DNA from 3 places in the Kitasatospora sp. NPDC032121 genome. Region 1 is predicted to be linked to each of the others. Evidence: riboswitches for the same ligand, from Rfam matches in the RefSeq annotation. Region 1 holds a riboswitch; each other region holds the start of a gene.
The links. Region 1 has a riboswitch for cobalamin ahead of ACZ5OX_RS22255 (cobalamin biosynthesis protein). Riboswitches for the same ligand answer to the same signal wherever they lie in the genome.

Region 1 (7,640 bases):
GTCCAGCATCCAGTCCAGGACGGCGGCCACGTCCGAGGGCGCGGCCGGGGTGTCGATCTGCGGTGCGCGGCAGGTGCCGCGGACGGCGGAGACGGCCGAGGCCGCGTGCGGCACCGGCGACAGGCCCGGGCCGCCGAGGCCCGCGCCGACCCGGCGCTCGTCCAGCCCGCGGCGCAGCAGCTCCAGCAGCTCGCTCTCGGCGACCGGGCCGTCCACCAGGTGCAGGAAGGAGAGCAGCTGCGGAGCCTGGTCCACGGCCTGCCCGGCGAGTACGGCGAACACGCCGCGCAGCGCGGCGGGCGGCACCGGGGCGAGCAGGGTCCAGGCGTCGAACAGCGCCGACCAGCCGCGCACCACGGCCTCGTCGTCGTGCTCCCAGGCGTGCAGGCGCCAGCCGGGGCCGGCTCCGCCGTCCCGGGCCTCGACCAGACCCACCAGCAGCGCCTGCCCCCATGCCTTGGCGGCGGCGCCGACCGTCATGGCCAGCGCCCGGCCCGCCGCACGGGCGTCCTCGGGAAGCAGCTCGCCGCGCTTGTCGACCTCGGCCAGCTCGCCGGCCCAGCGGGCGACCCGGACGGCGTCCACCAGCATCCGGCGGGCCAGCGGCGCCAGCTCGGCGGGTGCCGGGAAGCCCTCCGGCACGGGAACCCGACCCCGCCCGGGAGCCGGAGCCGGCCCCCGTCGCCGGGGTACTCCGTTACGGGGGACACCCGCCCCGCCCGGCCTGCCACCGGCGGGCCGTTGGGCCGTTCCGGGGAGACGGGTCACCGTCGCACCGGTACCGATCGTCGGCGGGAGCGGGGCATCACGGTCGCGCGGGTTCCGAGACGTCACGTCGAGCAGTCTTCCCCTTGTACCGGCCTTCTGTCACATCCGGTTGTCCGTACGACCGGGCGAGCGGCGGCGGCACCTCCGCAAGATCGGGCAACAGCGGCAAACCGCCTGGCCGGAAACGTATGGCCTGCCCATGCCATCCCGGGCGCATCGGTTGCCGGGAATACTCGACCGGTCACCGTGCGTACGGGTGGGGGGTAAGGGATCGGGCCAACTATTGCCCCTGACGACGCGCCGGATTTCGCACGGGCAATCCCCTCCCCCGACTTCCGGCCGGGCTGTCCAGCCCGAATCCGGACGGATGGCGGGCGGGGGCGGGGGGATCGTGCTGCACGAGAAGTCGGACGGGCCGACTTCTCGTGCGCGCTCGACGTAATGGGAGAAACGTTCATTCGTAGACGGGGGGAAGCCGAGCGGAAAAACCGACGGGACCCGGCCGAAAGCGCCCCGCGCGGAGAGGGGGGCTCACGCGGAACGGCTCGTACGGCAGGACTCGCGCGGAAAGGCTCGCACGGAACGGCTCGCGCGGAAAGGCTCGCACGGAACGGCTCGCGCGGAACGGCTCGAGCGGAAGGGCTCGCGCGGAGGGCGGCTAGAGCAGCGGAGTGAGCCACCGGCGGAGGAGCTCGGCATAGCGCTCGGGGGCGCTGTTCCAGAGGGTCGCGTGGTCGGCGCCGGGGAAGGCCTGGAGGCTGACCACGTCGCGGCGGGCGGCGGCCAGCTTCTGGACGGCGCCGAAGGGGGCGATCCGGTCCTCGGGGCTGTGCAGGAGGAGGGTGGGCACCCGCAGGTCGGCACCCTCGGCGATGCGGCCGAAGTCGGCGAGGTCGACGCCGGTCCGGCCCTCGGCGGCGAGGGCGCCGAGCTCCGCCGCGACGCCCGGGAAGCCGGAGCGGGCGGCGTCCCGGCGGGCTGAGGCCGGGAGGTCGAGCACGGGTGAGTCGAGGACCAGGCCCCGGACGGCGTGCGACCAGGCGGAGCGGGCCGCCGTGTGGAGGACCATGGTCGCACCGAGGGACCAGCCGTAGAGGATCACGTTGCCGGCGCCGCTGTGCAGCGCCAGCCGTATCGCCGCCTCGACGTCGCGCCACTCGGTCTCGCCGAAGTGGCTGAGCCCGTCCGGGGAGGCGGGGGCGCCCCGGTCGCCGCGGTAGGTGACGGCGAGGGCGGGCAGGCCGAGCCGGTCGAGGACGGGGAGCACGGGGAGGGTCTGCCGACGGTCGGCCTCGGGGCCGTGCACCAGGATCACCCAGGTGCCGCGTTTGCCGTCGAGCTGCCAGGCGGGAAGGGCGCCGAGCTCGCCGTCGACGGCGGTGTCGGCGAAGGCGAGGCCGAGCGCCTCGGTGGGGTCGCCGAGGTGGACCCGCGGGGTGAAGCGGACCTCGGTGCCGGGGGTGAGGGTGCCCCGGTCGGCGCGGACCAGCCGGCGGGTGACCTCCTGCTCGTCACTGTGCAGGACCTCCTCGACGACCGCGTGACCGCCGTCCGCCCACTCGACCGCCCAGCGGCCGGGGCGCAGGCTCCCGGGGCCGCGGGTGAAGGTGACCCGCCCGGGGGCGAGGCCGAGGACCACGACCGGAGCGGACTCCTGAACAGTGGTCACCGGACGGACCATCCGCTCGGATGCCCGACGGCCGATCACCAGCACGGCGGCCCCGACCGCGGCGGCCGCCACGACGGCTGCGGTTCCCCAACGCATTTCGTTCCCCGCTCTCGTGCCTCACGGACCGGACGGTGTTCGGACACCAGTTCACCGGCGCCCCGCCCGCCCGGCCACCGGGCTGGGCCGTCCGGGTCACCCGGGCGGCGGACCGGCCCTGCCGAGGAGCCGGCGGCCCTGGCTCTGCCGAGGTGGCGCCACAGACGGGTGGCGAGGACGGCGGGCCGGCGGAAAGACGAAGGCCGAGGACGAGGACGAGGGCAGCGGCAGGCCCCGTCCTCGGCCCGCCGCGCCGGCCGGTCCCACGGGGCGTCAGCGGCGTCCGGGTGTGACCAACCCCTCCGTGACCTCGGTTGACTCCCGGTTCGGGCCCGTGATGGGATCCTGGGGCCAAACGGAGGCATGGAGAGGAAGCCGGTGGAAGTCCGGCGCGGTCCCGCCACTGTCACCGGGGAGCACGCTCGGAACATCGCCACGGCGGGCCGTCGACGGCCGCTGGAAGGCTCCGAGGGTGCGTTCGACCCGGAAGCCAGGAGACTCTCGCCGCCGTCACGTCGATCCAGGGCGCGGACCCTGAGTGAGGACACGCACGCGATGCAGGCTGCCCCGCCCTGCCCGACCCCGAGCTGCCTTCCGCCGTGCGACCGATGATCCCGCCCGCGCCTTCCCCTTCCGTGCGCCGCCCGCTGACCCGCGCCGCCGCGTTCGCGCTCGGCGCCGCCGCGGGCTACGCCGCCGACGCCCGCTTCGCCGACCCCCGCCGGGGCCACCCGGTGGCCGTCTTCGGCAGCGCCGCGACCCGGCTGGAGCGGCGGCTGTGGCGCGACGGCCGCGCCGCCGGGGCCGGGTACACGGCGCTGTGCGTGGGCGCGGTCGCGGCGGGCGCGCTCGCCCTGGACCGTACGGTGGGCCGGCGCCCGCTGGGCCGGGCGGCGCTGGCGGCGGCCGCGACCTGGACGGTGCTCGGCGGCACCTCGCTGACCCGGGAGGCGCGCACCATCGGCCGCTCGCTGGCGGCGGGCGACCTCACGGCCGCGCGGGAACGGCTGCCGCACCTGTGCGGGCGGGATCCGAGCGCGCTGGACGGGCAGCAGATCGCCCGGGCGGTGGTCGAGTCGGTGGCGGAGAACACCGCCGACGCCGTGGTCAACGCGCTGACCTGGGGCGCCCTGGCCGGCACGCCCGGCCTGCTCGCCTTCCGCGCCGTGAACACCCTGGACGCCATGGTGGGCCACCGCTCGCCGCGCTACGCCCGGTTCGGCTGGGCCTCGGCCCGGCTGGACGACCTGGCGGGCTGGCCGGGCGCCCGGCTGACGGCCCTGCTGACGGTGGCCGCCGCGCCCGAACCGCGGACGGCCTGGCGGGTCTGGCGGCGCGACGGCTCCGCGCACCCGAGCCCGAACGCGGGCCAGGCCGAGTCGGCGTTCGCCGGCGCGGTGGGCGTCCGGTTGGGCGGGACGCTGCGGTACGGCGAGCGCGTGGAGAACCGGCCGGTCCTGGGCGCGGAGCTGCGGCCGGTGACGGTGGACGACATCGAGCGGGCCTGCGCGCTCTCCCGGCGGGTGGGCGCGCTGGCGCTGGGTACGACGGTCGCGGGGCACGTCCTGCTGCGGATGCTGGCGAAACGGGTGCTGGCGAAACGTGCGCTGACGCAACGGGTGCTGACGGAACGGGTGCCGGCGAAGCGACTGCTGCCGAGGATGAGGGGACGGGGATGAGCAACGCACTGCTGGTCGCGGGGACGACCTCGGACGCGGGCAAGAGCGTGGTGACGGCCGGGATCTGCCGTTGGCTCGCCCGCCAGGGCGTGCGGGTCGCGCCGTTCAAGGCGCAGAACATGTCGCTGAACTCCTTCGTCACCTCCGACGGCGCCGAGATCGGCCGCGCCCAGGCGATGCAGGCACAGGCCGCCCGGGTGGAGCCGGAGGCGGCGATGAACCCGGTGCTGCTCAAGCCGGGCGCGGACGGCCGCAGCCAGGTGGTGCTGCTCGGCAGGCCGGTGGCCGAGGTGGGCGCGCTGGACTACCGCGAGCGCAAGCCCGTCCTGCTGGAGCGCTCCCTGGAGTGCCTGGCCGACCTGCGCCGCCGCTACGACGTGGTGGTCTGCGAGGGCGCGGGCTCGCCCGCCGAGATCAACCTGCGCGACCGCGACATCGCCAACATGGGCCTGGCCACGGCCGCCGCCCTGCCGGTGGTGGTGGTCGGGGACATCGACCGGGGCGGGGTCTTCGCGGCGATGTACGGGACGCTGGCGCTGCTGTCGGCGGAGGACCAGCGGCACGTGGCGGGCTGGTTCGTCAACAAGTTCCGCGGCGACGCGCGCCTGCTGGCACCCGGACTGGACATGCTGCGCGAGCTGACCGGCCGTCCGGTGCTGGGCACGCTGCCGATGCTGCCCGGGCTCTGGCTGGACGCCGAGGACTCGCTGGACCTGTCCACGGTGGTGGACCGGGCGGACGGGCCCGGGCCGCTCGGCGCGGACGTGCTGCGGGTGGCCGTGGTGCGCTTCCCCCGGCTGTCCAACTTCACCGACGTGGACGCGCTCGTGCAGGAGCCGGGCGTGCTGGTGCGCTGGGCGACCAGGCCGGAGGAGCTGGCCGACGCCGACCTGGTGGTGCTGCCCGGCACCCGGGCCACCGTCGCGGACCTCGCCTGGCTGCGCGAGCGCGGCCTGGAGCCGGCCCTGCGGGCGCGGGCGGCGGCCGGCCTGCCGGTCCTCGGGGTCTGCGGCGGCTACCAGATGCTGGCGCACTCGATCGTGGACGAGGTCGAGTCGAAGGCGGGCGCCGTCGAGGGCCTCGGGCTGCTGCCGACGCACGTGCGGTTCGGCGCAGAGAAGGTGTTGGCCCGCCCGGTCGGCGAGGCGTACGGGCAGCGGGTCGAGGGCTACGAGATCCACCACGGAGTGGTGACGGTCGAGGGCGGGGACGCCTTCCTGGACGGCTGCCGGGTGGGCGCGGTCTGGGGCACGACCTGGCACGGCGCGCTGGAGAACGACGGATTCCGTCGCGAACTCCTGCGCGAGGTCGCCGAGTTGTCCGGGCGGGCGTTCGTCCCGGCGCCGGACACCTCCTTCGCCGCGGCGCGCGAGGCCCGGCTGGACCGGCTGGGCGACCTGATCGAGGAGCACGCGGACACCGACGCGCTGTGGAAGCTGATCGAGGGCGGGGTGCCGGCGGCCGGATCGCTGCCGTTCCTCCCGCCCGGGGCCCCTGGGAGTGACGCATGACCGACGTCCGCTATCCGTTCACCGCGATCGTCGGCATGGCCGACCTGCGGCTCGGGCTGCTGCTGAACGCGGTCTCCCCGGCCGTGGGCGGCGTGCTGGTGCGCGGCGAGAAGGGCACCGCGAAGTCGACCATGGTGCGCGCGCTGGCCGGCCTGCTGCCGTCCATCGCCACCGTGGACGACTGCCGCTTCGCCTGCGACCCGGCCGCACCCGACCCGCAGTGCCCGGACGGGCCGCACGTCGCCCCGTCCGCGTCCGAACGTCCGTCCCAGCTGGTCGAGTTGCCGGTCGGCGTGACCGAGGACCGGATCGTCGGCTCGCTGGACCTGGAGCGGGCACTGGCCGAGGGCGTCAAGGCGTACGAGCCAGGGCTGCTCGCCAGGGCGCACCGCGGCGTGCTGTACATCGACGAGGTGAACCTGCTCCAGGACCACGTGGTGGACCTGCTGCTGGACGCCGCCGCGATGGGGCGCTCGTACGTCGAGCGCGAGGGCGTGTCGGTGCGGCACGCGGCCCGGTTCCTACTGGTCGGCACCATGAACCCGGAGGAGGGCGAGCTGCGGCCGCAGCTGCTCGACCGGTTCGGTCTGACCGTCGAGATCGCCGCCACCCGGGACCCGGTCGAGCGCGCCGAGGTGGTCCGCCGCCGGCTCGCCTACGACGCGGACCCGGCGGGCTTCGCTGCGCGGTTCGCCGGGGAGGAGCGGGCGCTCGCCGAACGCATCACCACGGCCCGGGAGTTGTTGCCGGCGGTCGAGCTCACCGATGTGGCGCTGCGTCAGATCACTGCCGTGTGCGCGGCGTTCGAGGTGGACGGACTGCGCGCGGACATCGTGATGGCCCGCACCGCCGTCGCGCTGGCCGCCTGGGACGGGCGCACCGAGGTGCTGGAGGAGGACGTCCGACGGGCCGCCCGGCTGGCGCTGCCGCACCGGCGCCGCCGCAACCCCTTCGACGCGCCGGGGCTGGACGAGGAGCAGCTGGACCGCACCCTGGAGGAGCACGCCGGGCAGGACGACCCGGAGCCCGAGGGCGACGGGCCCGGCCCGGACGGCGACGGCGACGGCGGGCCGGGCGGGGGGCCGGAGGACGGCGGCCCCGACGGCGGACCCGAGGGCGGCGGCCCTGACGGCGGCGGCGCACCCGAGCCGTCCGACGGCGGCCCCGAGGCCCACTCGCCCGAGGCGCCCGCTCCCGAGGCGCCCGCCACCGAGGGCGCCGAAGCCCCCGCGCAGCCGCCCGTACCGGCCCAGCACCCGGCCCCCGCACGGGAGTCGGCGCCGGTCGCCGCCGGGGACCCGTACCGGACCAGGCTGTTCACCGTCAAGGGCACCGGGCGCGGCGCCCAGGGCCGCCGCTCCCCCGCCGAGACCACCGGCGGGCACACCATCCGCGCCCGCCGCCCGCAGGGCGCGCTCGGCCGGCTGCACCTGACCGCCACCCTCCAGGCCGCCGCGCCGCATCAGGCGGCGCGCGGGCGCAGCGGGCGGGCCCTGCTGCTGCGCAAGGACGACTTCCGCGAACAGGTGCGCCAGGGGCGGGAGTCCAACCTGGTGCTGTTCGTGGTGGACGCCTCCGGCTCGATGGCCGCCCGGCAGCGGATGACCGCCGTCAAGGGCGCGGTGCTGTCGCTGCTGATGGACGCCTATCAGCGCCGCGACAAGATCGGCATGATCACCTTCCGGGGCGCGGGCGCCGAGTTGGCGCTGCCGCCCACCTCCTCGGTGGAGGTCGGCGCGGCCCGGCTGGAGTCGCTGCCCACCGGCGGACGGACCCCGCTGGCCGCCGGCCTGCTGCGGGCGCACGAGGTGCTGCGGGTGGAGCGGCTGCGCGATCCGGACCGGCGCCCGCTGCTGGTCGTGGTGACCGACGGCCGGGCCACCGGTGGGCGGGACGCGCTGGCGCAGTCCCAGCGCG
Region 2 (7,640 bases), on a different contig from region 1:
CGTGCTGGCCAAGGCGATCGACCAGCTGATCCGCAGCGGTGAGTACGACAAGATCCTGGCCAAGTGGAACGTGAGCGCCGGCGCGGCGCAGAACGCGGTGGTCAACGGGGGCATCTGACCGGCGGGCGGCGGGCCCCCGGGTACGGCACGGACGGGTCTGCATACTTATGCGCAGAGTGACAGGGGCACGGGATAAGTCCGAATAGCGGACAGTGCGACCCCTCGTTATCCGATTTTGATCTGGATGAGGGCCACCTGACTGTCATCAGATGGCAGGATTCCCCCCATCTCGGATCGAGCCGGCCACTGGTCGAGGCCGACCGGTCAACGTCCACCTCGGCGGAGGGTGGCGGAAGCAGTACCTCGTACACCCCCGGGCGGCACCCCCGCGCCCGGGCAACTGCACGACCCGGCCTGCACGTACGACGACGTACGGCGACACGCACCCGTACCGAGCCGCGCGGCTCGCCGTTCCGGTGCGCCGCTCCCGCGGCGCGCTCCGCCCGACCTCTCTCCCCCAGGATGGAGATCCCCCTCATGACCACCCGTACCCAGCGCAGCCGGCTCCTCGCAGCCGGTGTGGTCGCCGCGTCGGTCTCCCTCGTGCTGACCGGCTGCAGCAGCAGCAAGAGCGACGGCAGCGGCGCCCCCAACGCCTCCGCGACCGTCAACGAGGTCAAGGCCGATCCCAAGCTGGCCTCGCTCGTCCCGGATGACGTCAAGGCGGCCGGCAAGCTCGTGGTGGGCGCGGACGCCTCCTACGCGCCGGACGAGTTCAAGGACGACAGCGGCAAGGTCATCGGCATGGACGTCGACCTGGCCAACGCCATCGCCGCCAAGCTCGGCCTGAAGGCCGAGGTCCAGGACTCCGGCTTCACCGCGATCATCCCCGGCATCCAGTCGAACAAGTTCCAGCTCGGCATGTCGTCCTTCACGGACAACAAGGAGCGCGAGCAGATCGTCGACATGGTCACCTACTTCAACTCCGGCAGCGCCGTCGCGGTGAAGAAGGGCAACCCGGAGAAGATCGACCCGAAGGACCTCTGCGGCAAGAAGGTCGCCGTCCAGACCGGCACCACCCAGGCCGACGAGATCAAGGACACCCGCGACCCCGACTGCGCCAAGGCCGGCAAGCCGGGCATCCAGAACGGGGGCGACAAGTTCGACCTCCAGACGGACGTCACCAACGCCGTGGTCTCCGGCCGCGACCAGGCGCTGATGGCCGACTCCCAGGTCGTCGACTACGCGGTCAAGCAGTCCGGCGGCCAGCTGGAGAAGGTCGGCGAGACCTACGGCGTGGCCCCCTACGGCGTGGCCCTGGCCAAGGGCTCCAAGCTCACCCCGGCCATCCAGGGCGCCGTCCAGTCGCTGATCGACGACGGCACCTACAAGCAGATCCTCAGCAAGTGGGGTGTCGAGGCCGGCGCCATCGAAAAGTCGGTCGTCAACAGCGCCTCCTGACCCTCGTACGCTTCACTTCTCCCCCGAGGCCACACCGTGAACTCTTTGGACAAGGGGACGGCGGAGAAGGGGCGGCCCGAGACCATCAGGGCCGTCCCCGTCCGTCACCCCGGACGCTGGGCCGGCGCCGTCGTCATCGCCGTACTCGCGGCGATGCTCGTGAGCGCCCTCTTCACCAACCCCGCTTTCAAGTGGGACATCGTCGGTCAGTACCTGTTCCACGACAGCATCATGCACGGCCTGCTGGTGACGCTGGAACTGACCGTTCTCGCCATGCTCATGGGCGTGGTCGGCGGCATCGTCCTCGCGGTGATGCGCCTTTCCCCGAACCCGCTGCTGGCCGGCGTCGCCTGGGTCTACATCTGGATCTTCCGCGGCACCCCGGTCCTGGTGCAGCTGGTGTTCTGGAACTTCCTCGGCCTGATCTGGGCCAAGCTGTCGATCGGCGTGCCGTGGGGGCCGGAGTTCTGGTCCGAGCAGACCAACGTGCTGATCCCGACCTTCGTCGCCGCCCTGCTGGGCCTCGGCCTCAACGAGGCCGCCTACATGGCGGAGATCGTCCGCGGCGGCATCCAGTCGGTCGACGAGGGCCAGACCGAGGCCGCGCACGCGCTCGGCATGAGCCGGTTCCAGACCATGCGCCGGATCGTCCTGCCGCAGGCCATGCGGGTGATCATCCCGCCGACCGGCAACGAGACCATCTCGATGCTCAAGACCACCTCGCTGGTCTCCGTGATCTCCCTCGAGGAGATCTTCCGGGCCGGCCAGGTCATCTACTCCCGCAACTACCAGAACATCCCGCTGCTGATCGTGGTCAGCCTCTGGTACCTGTTCTTCACCTCGGTGCTGACCATCGGCCAGTACTACATCGAGCGCCACTACGCCCGGGGCTCCAACCGCACCCTGCCGCCCACCCCGCTGCAGCGGCTGCGGGGCCTGTTCGCCGGGAAGCCCGCCCCCAGGACGACCACCGACGTCGTCCCGGGGCTCGAGGGAGGTGGTCACGTATGACCGACCTGAGCAAGACCCCCGCCGACGCCGCGGCGTCCACCGAGCCCATGGTCCGCGCCGAGAACGTGCACAAGTCCTACGGCCCGGTCGAGGTGCTCAAGGGCATCGACCTGGAGGTCAAGCAGGGCGAGGTGTTCTGCCTGATCGGCCCCTCCGGTTCCGGCAAGTCGACCTTCCTGCGGTGCATCAACCACCTGGAGAAGATCAACGGCGGCCGCCTCTGGGTGGACGGCGAGCTGGTCGGCTACCGGCAGAAGGGCGACCGGCTGCACGAGCTCAAGGACCGCGAGGTCGCCCTCAAGCGGCGCGACATCGGCATGGTCTTCCAGCGCTTCAACCTGTTCCCGCACATGACCGCCGTCGAGAACGTCATGGAGGCGCCGGTCCAGGTCAAGGGCGAGAGCAGGGCCGACGCCCGCGAGCGCGGCATGGCCCTGCTGGAGCGGGTCGGCCTGGCCGACAAGGCCGGGAACTACCCCTCGCAGCTCTCCGGCGGCCAGCAGCAGCGCGTGGCGATCGCCCGCGCGCTGGCCATGAAGCCCAAGCTGATGCTCTTCGACGAGCCCACCTCCGCACTCGACCCGGAGCTGGTCGGCGACGTCCTCGACGTCATGCGCGGCCTCGCCGAGGAGGGCATGACCATGGTGGTCGTCACCCACGAGATGGGCTTCGCCCGCGAGGTCGGCGACGCCCTGGTGTTCATGGACGGCGGCGTGGTGGTCGAGTCCGGCAACCCCCGCGAGGTGCTCACCAACCCGCAGCACGAGCGCACCAGGGCCTTCCTGTCCAAGGTGCTCTAGGCGGTACCGTCGGCGCCCGGCAGACCCGTCCTGCCGGGCGCCGCCCCCTTTCCCGCCGGGGAGAGGAGGCCGGAACGCCGTACGAGTAATAGGCTGGAAGCAGTCAGCCCGTTACCGAATCTGGAAGGACCCCTGTGGAGCTCGCCGCCTACGCCGATCTCGCCGTTCGGCTGGTGAACACCGAGGAGCCCGAGCGCGGCACCGACGCGCTGACCTCCGTGGAGGCGGTGCGCGGCCTGTTCTCCGACTCCTCGCGGGCCGCCGCCCTCGCCGACGAGTCCGACCTGCCCCGGCTGCGGGCGGTGCGGACCAGGCTGCGCGGCGTCTTCGAGGCCGCCGCCGAGGGCGACGAGGTCCGCGGCGTCGACCTGCTGAACAGCCTGCTGATGGAGTACCCCGTCAGCCCGCTGGTCTCCGGACACGACTACCTGGACGACGCCGGGCGGCCGCGCTGGCACCTGCACCTGGCCGACAACTCCCCCACCGCCACCGCGCACTACACCGCGGTCGCCTGCATGGGCCTGGCCGTCCACCTGACCGAGCTGGGCGCCGACCGGCTCGGCATCTGCCAGGCCGTGCCCTGCCGCAACGCCTACCTGGACACCTCGACCAACCGCTCCCGCCGCTACTGCTCGGACCGCTGCGCGACCCGCGCCAACGTGGCCGCCTACCGGGCCCGCAAGCGCCAGGAGGCGGAGGCCGCGGCCCGGGCCTAGGCCCTCGCGAACCCAGGCCCCCGGGAGCTCGGAGCCCCGGGAGTCCGGGCCCCAGGGCCTCAGACCTCCTCCACCCAGGCGCCGAGCCGGCGGGCCAGGCCCGGCACCCGGGCCAGCCGCGGGGTGAGCAGCAGCCGCTCCAGCCGGCGCCCCGGCGCCAGCCAGGCCGGGCTCGGGTTCAGCCGCAGCAGCGCCCGGCCGAGCACCAGCTCGTCCGGGACGGCGCCGTAACTGCGGCTGTCGCTGTCCACCGGGCGGTTGTCCGACAGCAGCCACCAGCCCTTGGGCCGGCGCTCGACGGCCCGCTTCACCACCAGCAGGTCCTGCTGGAACGGGTGCCGGAAGACCACCACCGCGCCCGGCCGGATCGGCGCGCCGTACCGGACCAGCAGCCGGTCGCCCTCGCGCAGGGTCGGGACCATCGACGGCCCCGCCACGTCGACCAGCCCGAACGGCAGCACACCGCCCCGGTCCCCGGCTCCGACGTCCTCCGGTCGCGTGCTCCGCGCCACGACTCCTCCTCCCGCTCCGCCCGTCCCCCAGTCTGCCGTACGGGCCGTCAGCGCCCCGATGTCCGGAATACCCCGGTTGCGGGTCCGTCTTTCGCCCTAGGCCCGCCGCCCGATCGCGAAACCGGGCGGGCGGAAGGGTAATCTCGGGCGCGGGAAGACGATCTAAGGAAGGACTCCCATGTTCTCTCGTCTGTTTGCACCGCGCGCCACCGCCCACGCCCACTGCGACCTGCCCTGCGGCGTGTACGACCCCGCGCAGGCCAAGCTCGAGGCCGAGTCCGTCAAGGCCACCCAGGAGAAGTACCAGGCCAACGAGGACCCGCACTTCCGCGCCCGCGCCATCATCATCAAGGAGCAGCGCGCCGAGGCCGTCAAGCACCACATCTCGGTGCTGTGGAGCGACTACTTCAAGGCCCCGCACTTCGAGAAGTACCCGCAGCTGCACCAGCTGATCAACGACACCCTGAAGGCCGCCTCGGCCGCCAAGGCGTCCACCGACCCGGCCACCGGCCAGGCCCTGCTGGACCTGATCGCCGAGGTCGACAAGATCTTCTGGGAGACCAAGCAGGCCTGAGCCTGACGCGTCGCCACCCGACCGCCCCCGTCCGGACCACCGGACGGGGGCGGTCGTGCGTTCACGCCCGATCCTCGAACGGTAAGGGTTGCCTGCCCTGAGTGGCTGTTATGCTGCCAGGGCGTCCGAGGGGAAGTCCGGTGTGAATCCGGCGCTGACCCGCAACGGTGAGCACGGCCCGTACCAGCCCGTACGGCCGCGCCAGCCCGATCACCCTCGGCCGCCGAACTCCCGACAACTCGCCGTGGACTGCGAGGGGAACGGCGCCCCGGCACGCCCCGGCCCGCGCCCGCCCCGGCGCACCCCCGGCCCGAGGCAAGGCGCACCCGTGAACCGCGCACCCGCAGACCGTGCAGTCGGCCCGCCCACTCGTCGCACACCCGTCGTCCCGCTCGCCGCCGGCCTCGGCGCCGCCCTCCTGCTCTCGCTGGTCTGCGGGGTCGCCCTCGGCTCCTCCGGGCTCGGCCTGCCCCGGGTGCTGCGGCTGCTGGGCGCCGGGCTGACGGGCGGTCGACTGGAGGCGGACGAGGCGGCGGCGTACGCGATCGTCTGGGAGATCCGGCTGCCGCGCACCGTACTGGCCGCCGTGGTCGGCGCCGGACTGGCCGCCTGCGGCGTCGCCGTCCAGGCCCTGGTGCGCAACGCGCTGGCCGACCCCTTCGTCCTCGGCATCTCCTCCGGCGCGGCGGTCGGCGCCAACGCCGTCCTGCTGTTCGGCGCCTTCGCCTCGCTCGGCGTGTGGGCGATCTCCGCCTCCGCCTTCGGCTCCGCCCTGGCCGCCATGACGCTGGTCTACCTCGCCGCCCGCACCGCGTTCGGGCTCACCCCGCTGCGCCTGGTGCTCACCGGCACCGCCCTGTCCTACGGATTCTCCGCCGCCACCACCCTGATGGTCTTCGCCGCCGACCGCGGCGAGGCCGCCCGGGACGCCATGATGTGGCTGCTCGGCAGCCTCGGCGGTGCCACCTGGGGCTCGGTGCCGATCGCCGCCGTCACCGTCCTGGCCGGCCTCGCCTACCTGGCCTGCGCCGCCGGACGGCTGGACGCGCTCGCGATGGGCGACGAGACCTCCGCCTCGCTCGGCGTGGACCCGGACCGGCTGCGCCGCGAGCTGTTCGTGGTGACCGCCGCCGTCACCGGCACCGTGGTCGCGGTCAGCGGGGCGATCGGCTTCGTCGGGCTGCTGATGCCGCACCTGGCCCGGATGCTGGTCGGCGCCGGACACCGCCGGGTGCTGGTGATCGCCCCGCTCGCCGGGGCCCTGCTGCTGGTCTGGGTGGACATCGCCTCGCGCACCCTGCTGGCGCCCGCCGAACTGCCCGTCGGGGTGTTCACCGCGGTGCTCGGCGTGCCCGCCTTCCTGCTGATGATGCGCCGCCGCGGCCAGTCCTTCGGAGGCACCCGGTGACCGACGTGACCGAGGCGGCCGCCGTGGCCGCGCACGCCCAGGACCTCGCCGTCGACGCCGTCTCGGTGGAGCTGGCCGGCACCCGGCTGGTCCACGAGGTGAGCCTGGCGGCCACTGCCGGACAGGTGGTCGGGCTCATCGGCCCGAACGGCAGCGGCAAGTCGACGCTGCTGCGCTGCGTCTACCGGGTGCTGAGGCCGGCCGGCGGCGCGGTCCGGCTGGCCGGCGACGACCTGCACGCCCTCACCGCCCGCGAGACGGCCCGCCGGGTGGCCGCGCTGACCCAGGAGCACTCCGCCGAGTTCGACTTCACCGTCGCCGAGGTGGTCGCGATGGGCCGGCTGCCGCACCGCCGCGGCTTCGGCGCCCCCACCGACGGGGACGCGGAGCGCTGCGCCGAGGCGCTGCGCAAGGTCCGGGCCGGGCACCTGGCCGAGCGCGGCTTCCTGAGCCTGTCCGGGGGCGAGAAGCAGCGGGTGCTGTTCGCCCGCGCCCTGGTCCAGGAGCCGCGCCTGCTGGTGCTGGACGAACCCACCAACCACCTCGACATCGCCCACCAGTTGGAGGTGCTGGCGCTCGCCCGCGAGGCCGGCCCGACGGTGCTCACCGCGCTGCACGACCTCAACCTGGCGGCGGGTCACTGCGACCTGCTGTACGTGCTGCGGGCCGGCCGGATCGTCGCCTCCGGCACGCCCGAGGAGGTGCTCCGACCCGCCCTGCTGGCCGAGGTGTTCGGCGTCCGGGCCACCCCGGTGCGGCACCCGGAGAGCGGTGCCCTCCAGCTGCTGTTCGACCGTCTCGACCACCCCGCCTGATCCGCCCCCCCTGCCCAGAGGAACCACCGTGCGCACCAAGGCCGTTGCCGCCACCGCCCTGCTCACCCTCGGACTCACCGCCTGCGGCGCCGAGATCGCCCCCAAGGAGACCGCCACCGCCTCCGCCCACTACCCGGTGACGGTGGACAACTGCGGCGAGAAGCTCACCTTCGACCGGAAGCCCGCCCGGGTGGTGACCAACGACGTCAACATCACCGAGCTGATGCTCTCCCTGGGCCTCGCCGACCGGATGGCCGGCTACGTGATGCCCGACGACAAGGGGCAGATCGACAAGGTCGCCTGGAAGGACGGCTACCAGCAGACCACCTGGCTCTCCAAGAAG
Region 3 (7,640 bases), on a different contig from region 1:
GGCCGACGCGGCGGCCAGCGCGGTGTCCGACCCGCCCGCCACCGGCAGCCGGGTGACGTCCGGGGCGATCAGGTGCTCGCCGGTGTCGTCCGGCGGCAGGTCGTCCGGCAGCGCGAGCAGGGCCCGCTCTCTGGTCAGCAGCAGACTCGCCCCGCAGGGCGCGCAGCCCGTCAGGTACCGCACGTTCGCCGCACGGGTGATCAGCGCCGCGTCGGCCCCGGCCGCACTGCAGTGCTCCCTCACCCGCTCCCGCCGCCCCGCGTACGCATCCGCCATGCGTCGAGCCTACGAACCCCCGGCCCGAACCGCCCGCCGAGCGCCCCCGACAGAACCCCCGGTGCCCCTTGCGCGCCCCCGCGCGACCGCGCCGCGCACCCCGCTCCCCCACCCGCCGCGTCGTTCGGCGCCGATCCGGTGCCCGGGAACGGGCGGGCCGCGGGCGCCTCCCCGGGTTCGGGGCGGCGCCGCTCCACGTGCTCGGAGGCCGGCGGCCGCCCGGTCACGGACTGTCGGGCGTCCAGCGCTTCTCCACCCGGGCGAGCTTCCAGTACCCGATCGCGATCGCCCAGACGACCACGAACAGCCCGGCGATGGCGTAGCCGACGTTGTCCAGCGAGATGTCCGCGATGAACCCGGTGACCGGGTCGGTCAGGTCGAGCTTCTCGTGCAGCACCCCGACCAGCTCGATGGTGCCGATGATGAAGGCCACCGCGATCGACAGCCCGGTGATGGTCAGGTTGTAGTACACCTTCCGCACCGGGTTGGCGAAGGCCCACTGGTACGCGAAGTTCATGAACGTCCCGTCCAGGGTGTCGAACAGGCTCATCCCGGCCGCGAACAGCAGCGGCAGGCAGACGATCGCGTACCACGGCAGCCCGGAGGCCGCACCCGAGCCGGCCATCACCATCAGGGTGACCTCGGTCGCGGTGTCGAAGCCCAGGCCCAGCACCATGCCCACCGGGAACATCTGCCCCGGCCGGGTGATCGAACGGGTCGCCCGGTTCAGCACCCGGGCCATGAAGCCGCGCGAGTCGAGGTGCGCCTCCAGCTCCTTCTCGTCGAACCGCCCGGCCCGCATCGAGCGGAACACCTTGAGGATGCCGAGCAGCGCCGCCAGGTTGAGCGCGCCGATCAGGTAGAGGAAGGCACCGGAGGCCGTCGTGCCGACCACGCCCAGCCACTTGTGGGTGGCCGACTCGTCGTCCATCAGCGTGTTCGCCAGCTGCGCGCCGCCCGCCACCAGGGCGGCCATCAGCACCACCATCGAGGAGTGCCCGAGGGCGAACCAGAAGCCCACCGAGACCGGCCGCTTGCCGTCCGCCATCAGCTTGCGGGTGGTGTTGTCGATCACCGCGATGTGGTCGGCGTCGAAGGCGTGCCGCATGCCGAGGGTGTACGCGGTGATACCCAGGCCCACCCCGAAGACCTGGGTACCGACCGCGTACCGCTCGGGTGCGACCAGGAAGATCAGCGTGCCGAAGGCCACCACGTGCATGGCCACGATCACCGCCATCAGCCCGGCCGTACGGACGGTGTCCTCGCGCCGCCATCTGAAGGTGGGCAGCGCGGCGGGGCCGGGTCCGGTCCCGGCGGAAACGGTTTCGGGCAGGGTCATGCGGATCACGCTCCAGCACCTCGTGGAAAACCTCGTGAGCTGCCGTGGCCGGTCTCCTGGCTGACGGGAACACCCGCACCCGCCTTCCCAGGCGCACGAGGCGCCCAGTGGCTTCATGGGTGCGGACGACGCTCCTCCGTGGACGGAGGAGCGACCCGATCACAGTGGCGAGGGCCGCTCCGGGCTGGGACCCCTGAGGGTCCGTCACCGGTCTTCCCGAGCACCACGGCGGGGAACACCGTAGGGCCCCGCCCCGACCCATGCAAGGCTGCGCACCTGCGCAGGTGTCCAGGATCACAGGCCCCTGCCTGCGAGAATGTCCGCATGCATCTCGTACCGGAGGACCGCGCGGGCCACCGCACCATCGACGGACACCGGGTCTGCGAGGCCATCGCCGCGATCGGCGAGCCCGCGCACGTCCGGTCCTGGGCCGAGCGGTTCTCCCTGCTCGCGGACCCCGGCCGGCTCGCCCTGCTGCTCGCCCTCCATCGGGCCGGCCCGCTCGCCGTCAGCGATCTCGCCGTCGCCACCGGCATGCGCGACCCGGCCGTCTCCCAGGCCCTGCGGCTGCTCCGCACGGCCGGCGTGGTCACCGGCGACCGGGACGGACGAGTGGTGCGCTACCGGCTCGTGGACGAGGCCATGCGCCCCCTGCTCGACGAGTGCGCCGCCGCCGAGCACCACGAGCCCAGCGCGGCCGCGGGCTGACCCGCACTCGGAACCGCGCCGCGGCCCGACCGGATGAGTACGATCATGGTGTGCCGTCCCACCCCCACGCCTGGCCCGCCGACCGCTGGAACACCCGACCGGTCAGGGCCCGCGTGCTGGCGGTCGCCCGCACCCTCACCTCGGCCACCCGGGTCCTGGACGTCCTCACCCTGCTGAGCCCGGACGGCATCGAGCGCTACTTCACCGTCAACCCCGGCTCCGCCTTCGCCGACCGCGCCCTGGACGAGTACCTGCACGGCCTGTCCGGCTTCACCGTGCTGGACTGGGAAGACGCCGTCCGCCGCCGCTTCGACCTTGCCGTCGCCTGCGCCGTCCACTCCTCCATGCACCGCCTGGACGCCCGCCTCGTCGTCCTCCCGCACGGCGCCGGCTACAACCGCCTGGTCACCGAGTCCACCGGCGACACGGTCAGCGCCGCCGGCCTGTCCCGCAACGAACTCACCCACCGCGGAAGGGTGTTCGTCGACGTCCTGGGCCTCTCCCACCCCGAGCAGCTGGACCGGCTGCGGGACTCCTGCCCCGAGGCGCTGGACGTCGCCCAGGTCGTCGGCGACCCGTGCTTCGACCGGATGCTCGGCAGCCGGCGCTCCCGTGACGGCTACCGCGCCGCGCTCGGCGCCGTCGGCGGCCGACGGCTCGTCGTCGTCAGCTCCACCTGGAGCGAGCACTCGTTATTCGGCCGCCACCCCGACCTGCCCCAGCGGCTGGTCCGCCAACTGCCCGCCGACGAGTACACGGTGGCCGTCGTCCTGCACCCCAACGTGTGGAGCCGGCACGACCCCGAGGCGCTGCTCGCCGCCGCCTGCCGGATGGGCCTGCGCCTGATCCCACCCCACCAGGGCTGGCAGGCCGCACTCGTCGCCGCCGACTGCGTGATCGGCGACCACGGCTCGGTCACCGTCTACGGCGCCGCCCTGGACCACCGCACCCTGCTCGTCGCCACCGGCGCCGCCGAACTCGACCCGCGCTCCCCCAGCTACGCCTTCGGCCAGGCCGCGCCCGTCCTCGACCCCGACGGGGACCTCACCGCCCAGCTCGAACTGGCCCTGGCCCGGGACCCGGCCGACCTGAGCGGCATCACCGACCGGTCGCTCGCCCACCGCGGCGAGTCCGCCCGCCTGCTGCGCCCGCTGCTCTACTCCTTCCTGAAGGAGCTGGACGAACCCCGGGACGAACCGGCCCTGCCGCCCTACCCCAAGCCCGTCCCGCACCCCGCCGCCACCGAGGGGCCCACCGCGTACGACGTCGAGGGCCGGAGCGAGGGCACCGACGTCAGCCTCCGGCGCTACCCCTTCGACCCGGACGGCCACACCCCGCGCGGCTTCCACGCCCTCACCGACGACCACCCCGGCGACGCCCTGCGCTACACGGCCGAGGTCCTCGCCCGCACCGAGGTGCACGCCGAACTCCCCGCCGCCCGCTGGCTCGCCGACACCGCCGCCGAACTCCCCGGCCTGGCCGTCGCGGTGGCCGCCCTCGGCCCGGCCCGCCACCTGCTCCGGCTGCGCACCGGCCTGCTGCTGGAAGCCCGCGCCGAACCGGACTGGAACCGCCCCGACCCGGCGATCGACCCGCTGCTGCTCGGCTCGGCCGTGGCCTGCTGGCTCGCCGAGGGCGGCGCCCCGGCCGCCCTCCCCGAGCACGGGCTCACCGTCCGCACCGGCGAGCACCGCACCCGGGTGTCGTTCCGCACCGGGCCCTGAAGCGCGTCTAGCCCTGCAGCTCCCGCAGCCGCGCGCGGCTGCGCTCGGCCAGTTCCTCGTCGCCCCGCTCCTCGGCGAGGGAGGCGAGCAGGGTGTGGGCCTGCGCCTCCTTCGCGTACTGGCTCCGGTGCCTGGCCTGCCGGGCGCAGTCCTGGGCCTGGGCGAGGGCGAGGTCCAGCTGCCCCAGGGCCCGGTGGGCCCGGGCCCGGACCAGCGGCAGCTTCATCAACATGTCGGCGTCCTGCGTCCGCTCGGCCTGGTCAGTGGCCCCGGCCAGCACGGTCAGCGCCTCCTCCGCGCGCCCGTCCGCGATCAGCGCCTGCGCCAGGTGGTAGCTCTGGACGATCTCGCCGTGCTCGTCGCCCCGGTTCTCCGCGAGGGCCAGGGTGAACCGCTCCACCGCGTCGCCGGGACGGCCGTCGGCCAGGCAGAGCAGACCGTCCGTCTCGTACAGCACCCCCAGCACCTGCCGGTCGGCCACCAGCGGCACCTGCTCCGTGGCGAGCGCCAACTGCTCGGCGGCGAGCCGGAATTCCTTCCGCTCGTAGTGGGCCCGGGCCAGCTGGTTGCGCATCCGGACCACGGCGGCGGGCTGGTTGTCCCACTGCGCCGACTCGACGCCGATCCGGTGGGTGGCGATCCAGTCCTGGTAGAGCTTGCGGTCGTGGTACAGCAGCCAGAGCGACTCGCAGAGCCGCCACACCTCGCCGTGCCACCCCTGCTCGGCCGCCGACTCCACCACCGCGCGGAAGTTGGCGCGCTCGGCGTACAGCCACCCCAGCGCGGCGGTGTCGGAGGGGAAGCGGGGCAGCTCGTCACCGCTCGGGTCCTGGAGGCGGAGCCGTCTCGCGGCCATCGCACGGTCGGCGACCGACGCCCGGCCCCGGTAGTACGCCACGACAGCGGCGAGGAGGGCCCCGCGGTCGGGCAGCTCCTGGGTCCGGCCGTAGGCGTGCAGCCGCACCACGTCGTGGGCCCGGTAGCGGTTCTCACCCTCGTCCTCGTCCACCACCTCGTCCAGCAAGTGGACGTCACGCAGTTCCGCGATCGCCCGCTCGGCCCGCTCGACGCCGACCGCGCGCGCCAGTTCGGCGGACACGAAGGGGCCGGGGTGTACGCCGATCAGGTGATAGAGCGCCCGGCCCCGCGCCGACAGCCGCTCGTAGACCAGGTCGTAGGTCGCGCCGAGATCGCTCTCCTCGTCCTCCAGCATCGCCAACCCGCCTTCCCGGTCCTGCAGTTCGGCCACCACCCGGCCGACCGGCAGGCTGTCCCGGTCCAGCAGTTGGCTCCCGACCGCGTTCAGCGCGAGCGGCAGCCCGCCGCACAGTTCGACCAGCTCCGCCAGTTCCCCGTCGGTGCCCCGCCCGGAGCCCACCCAGCCGCGCACCAGTTCGGCGCCCGCCGTCGCGCTCAGCGGCCCGAGCCGGCGCACCTCGGCACCGTCCGTCCGCAGCGCGGGCAACCGCCGCCGGCTCGCGACCACCACCAGTCCACTGGACGGGAGCAGCGCGCGGACCTCCGCGGCGTGCTCGACGTTGTCCAGGAAGAACAGGCACCGGCGCTCGGCGGTGGCGGTGCGGAACGCCGTGAACCGCTCGGCCTCCACGACCGGGGGCTCGGTGCCGAGGGCGCGCAGGAAGCCGGCCAGCAACTCGGGCAGGTCCACCCCGCCGTGGTGCCGGTAGGCCTTCAGGTCGGCGTAGAGGTCCCCGTCCGGGAAGTGCTCCCGGTGGTCCCTGGCGAACTTGGCGATCAGCTCGGTCTTGCCGACCCCGCCGAGGCCGGTGAACACCACGACCCCGAGCCCGTCCTCCTCGACCCGACCCAAAGCCCGGGTCAGCGCGGCGAGTTCCGGCTCCCGGTTGACGAAGGGACCGCGTGGCGGGCGGATCTGACGCGGCCTCGGCAGCGGCTCCCGATCGTGGAAGTGCACCGATCCGATGGTCCCGGCCTGCACCACGTGGCCGCCCACCGTGGCACCCGACACGGTGTTGGACACCTCGCGCCGCTCCATCCGCCTGCTCCCTCCGACCGGCCGGGCCCCAGCCTACGGGCTGGGCACCCGACCGGAGGGAGCTTCAGGTCACCGGGGGGTGATCTCGCCCATCTCCGCCCAGCCGTCCATGCCGGGGATCTCGGTCGAGACGATCCGCGGCTTGGCGGCCACCGCGTACGACAGCTCCTCCATGGCCTTGGTGAAGTGCGCCGACTCCACGTGCGCCTTGCCCGCGTCGCCGTCGCGGAACGCCTCGACCAGGACGAACTCGTTGGGGTCGTCGACGCTGCGGGACCACTCGAAGAAGAGGTTGCCGGGCTCCTGGCGGGTGGCCTGGGTGAACTCGTCGACCAGGCTCAGCCAGTCGTCGGCGCGCTCCGGGCGGACCGGGAATTTGACCGTAATGAAGATCATGGGACTTCCTTTCGTTCCACGTTCACACGTGGCCGTACGGACAGGGGCACGCGTCACGGCGCGCGCGCCACCCATCGTCGCAGGTCAGCGGCGCTGCCTACGACACGGGGCGGCACGCGTCACGGGGCAGCGAGCGTCACAGGGCGGCGGCGCGCGTCCCGGCCGGTTCCGCTCACGCCGCCTGGCAGGTCGGGCACCAGAACAGGTTGCGGGCGGCGTGCTCCTCCGTCCGCACGTCGGTGCCGCAGACCAGGCAGGGCATGGCGGCCCGCCGGTAGACGTACACCTCGCCACCGTGGTCGTCCACCCGGGGCGCGCGGCCCATCACCTCGGGGGTGTGCTCGGGGCGGACGGTGTCGATCCGCCCGGCGGTCGCGCCCTCCCGCATCAGGGCGACCAGGTCGGCCCAGACCGCGTCCCACTCCCGGCGGGTGATCTCGCGCCCGGCCCGGTGCGGGGCGATGCCGTGGCGGAACAGCACCTCGGCCCGGTAGACGTTGCCCACTCCGGCCAGCACCTTCTGGTCCATCAGCAGCGCGGCGACGGTCGTGCGGCTGCCCGATATCCGGCGCCAGGCGGCCTCCGGGTCGGCGTCGGCGCGCAGCGGGTCGGGGCCCAGCCGGGCGGCGACGGCGGCCTTCTGCTCCTCGGTGACGAGCGCGCAGGTGTTGGGACCGCGCAGGTCGGCGTAGCCGTCCTCGTTCTCCAGCCGCAGCCGGACCAGCCCGACCGGCTCGGGCGCCGGGCCGGTGCCGAAGGTGAAGCCGCCGTAGAGGCCGAGGTGGACGTGCACCCAGGCACCCTCCTCGAAGCCGAGGAAGAGGTGCTTGCCGGTGGCCTCCGTCGCGGTGAGCAGCTGCCCGTCGATCACCTTGGCCTCGTCGGCGAACCGGCCCTGGGGGCTGGAGACCCGCACCGGGCGGCCGCCGAAGGCCTTCCGGTTCTCGGCGGCCAGGCGGTGGATGATGTGGCCTTCGGGCACGGGCGTCAGCTCCTCCGGGTGCTGCGGCTGGACCCGTCCATCATCGCAGCCGGGTCCGACAGGCCCCGCCGCGCCGCAGGTCAGCGGACCGGGACGCCCATCAGCCGGGCCAGGATGACGCGGTCCAGCTCGGCGGCCGTCCCGGCGACGTCCAGGTAGGAGTTGTCGATGATCGGCAGCCCGGAGTTGTACCAGCCG

Region 2: another riboswitch for cobalamin. It lies ahead of ACZ5OX_RS14920 (FecCD family ABC transporter permease); the one in region 1 lies ahead of ACZ5OX_RS22255 (cobalamin biosynthesis protein).
Region 3: another riboswitch for cobalamin. It lies ahead of nicT (Nickel transporter NicT); the one in region 1 lies ahead of ACZ5OX_RS22255 (cobalamin biosynthesis protein).

The regions. Positions count from the first base shown of each region.
Region 1 is NZ_JBVILX010000008.1:274,696-282,335, reverse strand. Features, by position in the region: gene ACZ5OX_RS22265 (hypothetical protein) at 1-642, opposite strand, end outside; gene ACZ5OX_RS22260 (alpha/beta hydrolase) at 1,427-2,437, opposite strand; cobalamin riboswitch at 2,902-3,034, shown strand; gene ACZ5OX_RS22255 (cobalamin biosynthesis protein) at 3,142-4,212, shown strand; gene ACZ5OX_RS22250 (cobyric acid synthase) at 4,209-5,723, shown strand; gene ACZ5OX_RS22245 (putative cobaltochelatase) at 5,720-7,640, shown strand, end outside.
Region 2 is NZ_JBVILX010000004.1:206,744-214,383, forward strand. Features, by position in the region: gene ACZ5OX_RS14885 (ABC transporter substrate-binding protein) at 1-118, shown strand, start outside; gene ACZ5OX_RS14890 (ABC transporter substrate-binding protein) at 538-1,461, shown strand; gene ACZ5OX_RS14895 (amino acid ABC transporter permease) at 1,498-2,472, shown strand; gene ACZ5OX_RS14900 (amino acid ABC transporter ATP-binding protein) at 2,520-3,272, shown strand; gene ACZ5OX_RS14905 (CGNR zinc finger domain-containing protein) at 3,407-3,988, shown strand; gene sodX (nickel-type superoxide dismutase maturation protease) at 4,048-4,410, opposite strand; gene sodN (superoxide dismutase, Ni) at 4,679-5,074, shown strand; cobalamin riboswitch at 5,143-5,280, shown strand; gene ACZ5OX_RS14920 (FecCD family ABC transporter permease) at 5,403-6,482, shown strand; gene ACZ5OX_RS14925 (ABC transporter ATP-binding protein) at 6,488-7,297, shown strand; gene ACZ5OX_RS14930 (ABC transporter substrate-binding protein) at 7,326-7,640, shown strand, end outside.
Region 3 is NZ_JBVILX010000001.1:137,156-144,795, forward strand. Features, by position in the region: gene ACZ5OX_RS00580 (M24 family metallopeptidase) at 1-276, opposite strand, end outside; gene nicT (Nickel transporter NicT) at 500-1,615, opposite strand; cobalamin riboswitch at 1,645-1,858, opposite strand; gene ACZ5OX_RS00590 (ArsR/SmtB family transcription factor) at 1,940-2,323, shown strand; gene ACZ5OX_RS00595 (hypothetical protein) at 2,374-4,047, shown strand; gene ACZ5OX_RS00600 (AAA family ATPase) at 4,055-6,064, opposite strand; gene ACZ5OX_RS00605 (putative quinol monooxygenase) at 6,134-6,460, opposite strand; gene ACZ5OX_RS00610 (Fpg/Nei family DNA glycosylase) at 6,633-7,442, opposite strand; gene ACZ5OX_RS00615 (AAA family ATPase) at 7,523-7,640, opposite strand, start outside.